One region of the Acetobacterium sp. K1/6 genome, then DNA from elsewhere that is predicted to be linked to it. Evidence: riboswitches for the same ligand, from Rfam matches in the RefSeq annotation. Region 1 holds a riboswitch; the other holds the start of a gene.
The links. A riboswitch is a leader RNA that binds a small molecule or an ion and turns the genes downstream of it on or off. The one in region 1 is predicted to bind cobalamin.
Positions count from the first base shown of each region.

Region 1 (4,504 bases):
CGTCCGAATGACAATATTAAGATCGAGATCCCCGTTGAAACCAATATAGCCGATCGAACCGGTATAAATGTTTCGCTGGGTGGGCTCCAGTTCATCAATAATCTCCATCGCCCGGATCTTCGGTGCCCCGGTAATCGAACCGCCGGGGAAAGTGGCTTTGACACAATCGATGGCATCGAGGTCATCCTTTAATTCGGCCGTAACGGTTGAGACCAGATGAAAAACGGTCTGATAAGTTTCTAACTTAAACAATTCCGGAACCTTAACGGTGCCGGTTTTAGCAATTTTCCCCAGATCATTGCGCTCCAGATCGACAATCATTAGCAGTTCGGCTTTATCCTTTTCGCTGTTAACCAGAGTCTCCCGATTAGCGGCATCTTCCGCAGCGGTTTTGCCCCGGGGCATCGTCCCTTTAATCGGTCGGGTTTCAATGTTTCGACCCTGAACCAGAATAAAACGCTCCGGGGAACTGGAAACAATCTGTCCTTCTCCAAAATCAATGTAACTGGCAAAGGGAGCCGGGTTAATTTTTCTGAGTTCGCTGTATAATTCCAGTGGGCTAAGCTGTAAATCAGCGTTAAAGCGCTGAGTCAGATTGGTCTGGTAAATATCTCCCGCTAAAATGTATTCGTGAACTGCATCCAGTGCCTTCATATACTCCGGCTTGGTGAAATTACCCCGAAATTCAACATTCTTATTAATTTTAAAGTCTGTACGAATGGCAATTTTGGGATCGCCGACAAATTTTGCGGCTAACCGGCTGATGATATCCGCTTCATTTTCTTCGATTCCCAGGGCGGCCACATAGGTCTTACCTTCTTTATGATCAATAATCACTATCCCATCATAAAAACCCATATAACAATCGGGGATACCCACATCATCCACGGCACTGCGGGGAAATGCTTCCAGATGATGACAGAGATCATAGCCAAAATAACCCACTGCCCCACCTAAAAAAGGAAACGGGGATGGATAATCCATTTTATACTGTTTTAAAAGCTTTTGCAGTTCATCAAAAGGATCTCCCGTAAGCGTTTTCGTCGCTGTTTTGGTTTTAACGGTAATGGCGTCCGCTTTGCTTTTAAAGACCAGAAACGGGTTCCCACCGATAAATGAATAGCGTCCCAGACTGTCCGGGTCTCTGCCGCTGTCTAAAAAGAAACTATAGGGCTCATCTTTAAACAAAAGATAGCACTCAAAACTGCTTAAGTCGGTTTTTATTTCTTGTATTAACATCGCACACCATTTTCTTTTGTCGATTGATAAAAGTTATCCAATAATTCCATCCCCATTTCGGTAAGAATCGCTTCAGGATGAAACTGAACCCCTTCGATGTGGTAGTCTTTATGTCGCATACCCATGATCTCATTTTGATCAGTTCGGGCGGTGATCTCAAAAAAATCCGGTATTTCCTGATTTTCAACCACCAAAGAATGGTAGCGCGTCACCTTCAGGGGATTATTAAGACCATCAAACACGCCGGCATTGTCATGGGAGATGGCATGGACTTTGCCATGAACCGGTTCCAGAGCTTTTTTAATCTTACAGCCAAAGGCCTGACCGATGATCTGGTGGCCCAGACAAATACCCAGGATCGGAATTTCACCCTTAAAACGGTGCACCACATCCAGACAGATCCCGGATTCGTTGGGGGTGCATGGCCCCGGTGATAAGACAATCATCGACGGTGCCATCGCGGCAATCTCGTCCAGGGTAATCTTATCATTTCTCTTTACAATCACCGTTGCATTCAGTTTTTCCAGATACTGAACCAAATTATAGGTGAAAGAATCATAGTTGTCGATCATTAGAATCAATTTTTATACCTCTTAGTATTAGTCATTTTGTAAAGCATTGTACCATACTCCAAGGATTCAATACAATGAATTATAGCAGCAATATTTGGCCGCGATTTTTTTATCGCCGCTTTTTTTTCGCGGTTGATTTAAGCTAGAATTTACCCTCGACGCGATCATCTTTTAACGATTACTTTACTTTTTCTTTCCCTTAATTATTTACAATTTCAATTTGACAAATTGATCTCTGATGTGCTATTATTTGCTCAAGTAAATAAAGCTTTTTTGGTGCCTTGAAAAAGGAGAATAGGGAAACAGGTTAAAATCCTGTAGGGACCCACCACTGTAAAGTCGAGCACAAGTCATGACCACCTCACGGGAAGGGACAAACTGCGATGAAGCTGACTCAGGAGACCTGCCAGAAATGATTCCATTTGGACGACGGTAAAGTTCACATCTAAATTAGATGTGAACTTTTTTATTTAATTAAATCGACCTATCCAAATTTTCTTTTCATCGCCATAGAAATGCTTTATAATAAAATTAAGGAGTATCACATGAAAATCAACACGCGACAACTCGTTTTTATGGCGCTTTTAATTGCCCTCTCTTTTGTAGGAGCCCAGTTAAAAGTTTTTGGCACGATTGCCTTCGATTCACTGCCGGCCTTTTTGGGCACCCTGTTGATGGGACCTCTGGCTGGCGCAATTATTGCTATTATCGGTCATCTTTTAACCGCGCTTACCTCAGGATTCCCAATGACCCTACCCGTTCACCTTGCTATTGGTCTGGGGATGGGGCTGATCATGGTGGCCACCTGGTATACTTATGTTTTTGTTAAAAAGGCCGCAAATGAAATCGTCGCCCTGATCGTCAACGTTATCGTTGCCGCTATCTGCAACGGCCCGATCCTACTTTTACTCTGTTCGCCGCTTTTAATCCCCATGTTAACCTGGCCCGGAGTAATTGCAATGATGTTTCCCCTGGCTCTGGTGGGTGGAATCAATGCCCTGATTGCGGCCCTTGTCTTTAAAGCATTACCCCTATCGGTTAAAAATCAGGTATCTTCGGCAACTTCGGCTCAGGCATAAACTTAAGCTCCGCTAGAACCTGATTCTTAAATGACGAAGTAACTCACAAAATACATGGCACTTACGTTATTATAAAAACCCCCGAATGGAGGACCGTATGAAAACTTATCAATATCGTGACCTATCCGTCATTGAGCTTCCTGATTCCCTCCTGGTCACTGCCTGCGACAGTAGCGGTGGCGTCGGGGAAAAGCCCGGGGATGAACTGTGTGTTGCCACCAAGTACATTTCTGTTTTTGCTGCCCGGGTATGTCTTTTTGAACTGCTGGCCTGTGGCGCCCAGATCATCGGTCTTTCCAACACCATCGTCGGAGAAATGCACCCCACCGGCGAAGCTCTGATTAAAGGTATTCGGGAAGAATTGGAACGAGCCGGTATCGGAGATCTGCCCATTAATGGTTCGACCGAAGAAAATTTCAAAACCAGCATGACCGGTTTTGGCATTTTTGTACTCGGAATGGCCAATCGGTTGCGAATCACTCCCTCAGTATCTGCAGATGTGGTGATCTGCATCGGTAAACCCAAATATGTCAGTGCCCTTATTCTCGATGGCGATCCGGAAATCGCCAATTATCAGGATCTCAAGACCTTAGTTAAGAACCCTGCCGTAAATGAGATCGTTCCCTGCGGTTCCAAAGGGATTTTATACGAAGCCAACACGCTTGCCAATATTTACCAGCTCCAATTTGAACAATTACCTAATGATCTGAATGTAGTGGATTCTTCCGGCCCGGCAACCACCGTAATTGCCAGCATCAAGCCCTCAGCCCTATCCGGACTGGCTGCCATCTTTAAGGATAAGCTGACCATTATTGGTTATTTCAGATAACAAAATATTTGCAAATATCGAGTAGCTAGAAATCCGGATAATTAGTCCGGATTTCTTTGCTCTCACAGAACCGTGCTTACGTTTGCCGTACACGGCTCCTGAAATCTCTCATCGAATTAATAATAATTCGACAGTAATCCAACTTTATATTGACCTAAATCGATGAGTCCCAAGTCTTCAAAGTACTGATTCGGGAGTAGCATGTGGATGATATGGACATTTGAATTCTTCCATTTCGTCACCGCCATCTTTTCACCACTACCTTTGATCCCCTGTTTTCTCATTTCCTTATGCATGGCTTTATATGTTTTCCATTGCTTCATCTTTATCATTCGCAACCTGCGCCGAATCCATGACATCATCTCTGTAATCAATGATTTTATGTTGGCGATCCGATAATAATTCAACCATCCCCGGAGCACTGGATTAAGCTCTTTAATCACTTTTTCAAGTGGCCTTCCGGCATTTCTTCTGGTTATGTTTCTGATTTTGCCCTTAAAACGTTTGATCCGTTTGGGATTGATCACCAGATATTTCGCATAAATCACGAACCCCAGGAATGTCACGCCTTCTCTCACACTGGTCAGCCTGGTTTTCGTCTCATTTACCTTCAGTTTCAATTCTTCTTCCAGAACTTTAGTTGCGTAGGCTTTGTAATTGCCGGCTGTCTGTTTGTCTTTTGCAAAGATGAGGATATCATCTGCGTATCGAACGATCCGCAGGCCTTTGCCCTTCATTTTCTGGTCAAACTGATTGAGGTAGATGTTGCTGAGCAACGGTGAAAT
Region 1 covers NZ_JAXQGA010000003.1:220,783-225,286, reverse strand. The annotation lists gene pabB (aminodeoxychorismate synthase component I) at 1-1,239, opposite strand, end outside; gene U2P91_RS04105 (anthranilate synthase component II) at 1,233-1,820, opposite strand; cobalamin riboswitch at 2,069-2,237, shown strand; gene U2P91_RS04100 (ECF transporter S component) at 2,357-2,890, shown strand; gene U2P91_RS04095 (alpha-ribazole-5-phosphate synthase) at 2,988-3,719, shown strand; gene ltrA (group II intron reverse transcriptase/maturase) at 3,836-4,504, opposite strand, start outside.

Region 2 (4,504 bases), 110 kb from region 1:
AATGGAACCATAGCCAATACCGGCTTCCTTCATCGCTCGGACCACCTTTTCAAAGGCCTCCAGATTGTCCATCGGGTCGCCATCCATTTCCACATAGGTAATGTGCCCAGCATTGGTAAGCTCATGATAAGGTGCTTCCAGTCTGATTTTGTCGTAAGCACTGGTTCCATAGTAAACCGGGATGTGGAAAGAGTTGGTGTAGTATTCCCGGTCGGTTACACCCGGGATATCGCCAAAAATAGTTTTATCCAGCTTGACAAATCGTCCGGCGGTACCTTCTGCCGGCGTGCCCAGCAGGGTAAAGTTCATCTGATAGTGCTGGCTGGTTTCATCCATTCGCTTTCGCATGTGGCCCACAATTGCCAGCCCCAGTTCCTGGACTTCTTGCGCTTGCCCATGGTGCTTTCCGGTTAAAACGACAAGGCATTCCGCCAGGCCAATAAAGCCCATACTCAGGGTCCCATGTTTGAGCACTTCCCGGATTTCCATCTCTTCAGTAAGATCATCGGAATCAATCCAAACCCCCTGTCCCATCAAAAAGGGAAAATTTTTGACCTTTTTATGGGCCTGAATTTCAAATCGTTCCAGTAATTGATCAATAACCAAATCAATTTTTTTATCCAGCTCAATAAAAAACAGTTCTTTGTCTCCTTGACTATTTAAGGCAATACGGGGCAGATTAATGGTGGTGAAGCTCAGGTTCCCGCGGCCATAGGTGATTTCCCGATTGGTATCATGGACATTTCCAATCACCCGGGTGCGGCAGCCCATATAGGCTATTTCTGTTTCCGGTTGACCTTCTTTGTAATACTTCAGGTTGTAGGGTGCATCCAGAAAGGAGAAATTGGGAAACAATCGCTTGGCACTAACCCGGCAGGCCAATTTGAACAAATCATAATTGGGGTCCCAGGGATTATAGTTCACCCCTTCTTTGACCTTAAAAATATGAATTGGAAAGATCGGCGTCTCCCCATTGCCCAGACCAGCCTCAGTAGCCAGCAACAGGTTTTTTACCACCAACCGCCCTTCGGTAGAACTATCCATACCATAATTAATGGAACTAAAGGGGATTTGGGCACCGGCTCGGCTGTGCATCGTGTTCAGGTTATGGACAAACGCTTCCATTGACTGATAGACACTACGGTCGATTTCCCGCTCGGCATTTTCCATTGCAAAGCCCTGCACCCGGTTAATGACATTGGCGTCAACAATCCATTGGGCCAGGCTCCGGGCTTCTGCTTCTTGATAACCTTTGGGTTGATTTAATTCGGGTCTTAACCCCAGTTTCTTTTCGATGTCCGCGCCGATGGCTTTAACCTTTGCTAAGGCATTCTTTGTCTCCGTTAATAAGGTTAAGGCCTTGGCAAGGTTCTCCTGATAAAGCCGGACAAAGGTTTTTTTTACCCCCGGAACCATGGCATAGTCAAAATTGGGAATGCTCTGTCCGCCATGCTGATCATTCTGGTTCGACTGGATGGCAATGCAGGCCAGAGCCGAATAGCTTTGAATATCATTGGGTTCGCGCAGATGTCCATGGCCAGTAGAAAAGCCATTTTTAAACAGCTTTTCCAAATCAATCTGAGTGCAGGTCGTCGTCAGGGTTAGAAAGTCCATATCATGAATGTGGATTTCACCGGCTTTATGAGCGGCTGAATGCTCTGGATTCAAGACAAACATTTCATAAAACTGCTTGGCGCCCTCTGACCCGTACTTCAGCATCGTGCCCATAGCGGTGTCCCCGTCAATATTGGCATTTTCTCGTTTTACATCATTATCCTTAGCGTCCTTGAAGGTCAGGTCTTCATATATTTTCATCAGCCGGGTATCCATCTCCCGAATTCGGGTTCGTTCAGCCCGGTATAGAATATACTCCTTGGCCGTTTTGGCGTGTCCGGTTTCAATCAGGATTTTTTCCACCGCATCCTGAATTTCTTCCACTGTTGGCGCATTCGTATTCATTTCCTGCTCAATATAAATGGTAACCCGCTCGGCCAGATCCATGGCCGTCTGATAATTCTGGCCGCCGATTTCACTGGCTGCCTTGAAAATAGCGTTGGCAATTTTTTCAATGTTAAACGGGGCTTCTCGTCCGTCTCTTTTTCTAATTTTTGTAATCATTCTGGTCGTTTCCTTCTTTCCTGCTAGTCTTTTAGGTGTTTTAGGCATGCAAAAACCCCTCAACGGCGTGGTCAAGAGGCATAATGATACATTGAACACCCTCTATCACGCGTAGAGTCTGGTGCATTTAATAACGGCGGGTAATCTGACTCCGGTTTGAACGTTCAGAAACAAACAGCTTAACCTGTTTATTTTCTTTTAACATCTCACCATTACAGCGGCGGGACCGTGCAGGATTCACACCTGCTTCCCCCAAACTGCACCTGTTGGCACAGCACCATTATCTCCTTATTTTGTTGTTTGTATTTTATCACATACAAGATGTAGTGTCAAACTGATTTATAATGCAAACGTTAATCACTATTTCAATCAAGTAACATCATCCCTATCGTGAACTTTTTCGCTTGTTTATGATAACATAAATTTAAAAATTTCTACCGTTAAATTTTTTGCAAACCCTTTCAAATTTTGCTAGTCTTAACTTTCTTCAGAAATATATATATTCGGCTGATAAGTATTGACAGACAAAAATAGGTAAGGTATTATCTATTAAGGTAAGGTCTTACCTTAATAGAAGCGAGGAGGTTATATTTTGGACCATATCGACTCAATGACCGATCAAAAATTTATCTTTGGCAGTGTTCAAGTCGTTGCCAACCAGATGACCACCCAACTGGAGCGGGAACTAAGAGAATACAATCTAACAACCAAGCAGTGGCTGCTCACGATTGTCGTTGCGAATACCTTTGATCATAACCCCACCATCAAAGAAGTCGCCAAAGGAATGGGCAGTTCTCATCAGAACGTCAAGCAGGTAGCTCTGAAGTTAGAACAAAAAGGCTTCATTGTTATGGAAAAAGACCCTCAAGATGCCCGAATCACCCGGATCAAACTAACCGACGCCGTCGATTCTTTCGGTAACGAAAGTCAGGCGAAAGCAGTGATTTTTACTGAAAAATTATTTAACGGCATCTCGGCAGAGGAGCTGGCCATGACTCGGTCAACCCTTGCAAAGATACTGACAAACCTGGAAAAGATGGATCAAGAATCAAGATAACAGGAGGAAAATACGTGAAAAAAGCAATGATTATTATTCTCAGTATTCTGGGCGTATTGGTACTAGTAGGTGCCGGCGGATTTTTTTATCTCACCAGCGGCCTGGAATCCGGGGAAAACCTGGCAATCAATCCGGTGGATCTACAAAAAATTGAAGATGGCACCTATGCCGGTGTTTACGAATCTGGACGTTGGACCAATGAGGTTGCCGTCAGTGTGGCCAATCATCAGATTACATCAATTGATGTGGTCAAAGCCGTCACCATGGAATCTCCAGATGTGACCAGTACGATTATCAACCAAGTCATTAAAATACAAAATACCACTGTCGATACAGTCAGCGGTGCCACGGTTACCAGCAAAGCCTATCTCAAATCCATTGAAAATGCCTTAACTCAATAAGATGCAAAGAAAGGAAATGCCCATGAAAACCATGATACTTTATGCCAGTAAATATGGCTTTACCGCGGACTGCGTCGCAGAACTAAAAAAGAACTTAAACGGAGAAACCCGACTCGTCAATATCAATTCCGATAAAATTCCCGCTCTGGACGACTACGATACAGTCTTAATCGGCGGTTCTATTTACATTGGACAGATTGACAAGAAAATAAAAAAATACTGTCTTTCACATTTAGATGAACTGAAAAACAAAAATCTGGGCTTTTTTATCTCCTGTGGTTCGGCTGAAACAATTGATACTTATTTTAAAGACTCTTTTCCCGACATTCTGCTCGAAAAAGCCCTTACTCTCGATAATTTTGGTGGCGAAATGAGACCGGATAAAATGAAGTTTTTTCATAAGTTCGTGTCAAACATGGTCGAGAAGTCTGGCCAAAAGGATAACACGTCTCCGATGAAGCCGTTGCCCGAAAGCATTCTTCGGATGGCAAATACGATCAATACTCATTCCTGACCGCCACTATCTTCAGCTGGCTCGATTGTATCCAGCAGTAGCTTCATAGCCGCAACAAACTGAGGATAGAAATTGATGATTTCTTTTTCTGCCCCGCTTTCAAGTGCTTTCTGGAAGTCTTTGGCGATTTCAAACAGTTGTTTGGCACCAATGCTTCCAGAACTGCTTTTAACCTTATGAACGATCTGGGCTGCCTCCTGAAAGCTTTCAGCTTTGATGGCAAAATCCAGATTTTCTATCACTTCCTGATTTTCATTGAAATAGGCTTTTAAAACACGCTCATAAAGTACCGCGTTATCTCCCATGTATCGGAGTCCTTCTTCCCGGTCAAGCACCGGGGCATCCGCCACTTTTCGGCTGTTTTGTTCGATGCTCTGGCTGTTAGCTTCTTTAATTCTGTTTTCTTTGCCCTTT
Region 2 covers NZ_JAXQGA010000003.1:106,920-111,423, reverse strand. The annotation lists gene U2P91_RS03575 (anaerobic ribonucleoside triphosphate reductase) at 1-2,118, opposite strand, end outside; cobalamin riboswitch at 2,236-2,415, opposite strand; gene U2P91_RS03570 (MarR family winged helix-turn-helix transcriptional regulator) at 2,711-3,175, shown strand; gene U2P91_RS03565 (FMN-binding protein) at 3,190-3,576, shown strand; gene U2P91_RS03560 (flavodoxin domain-containing protein) at 3,599-4,090, shown strand; gene U2P91_RS03555 (response regulator) at 4,081-4,504, opposite strand, start outside.
Region 2: it holds a riboswitch for cobalamin, as region 1 does, so the genes downstream of both, U2P91_RS03575 (anaerobic ribonucleoside triphosphate reductase) here and U2P91_RS04100 (ECF transporter S component) in region 1, are expected to answer to the same signal.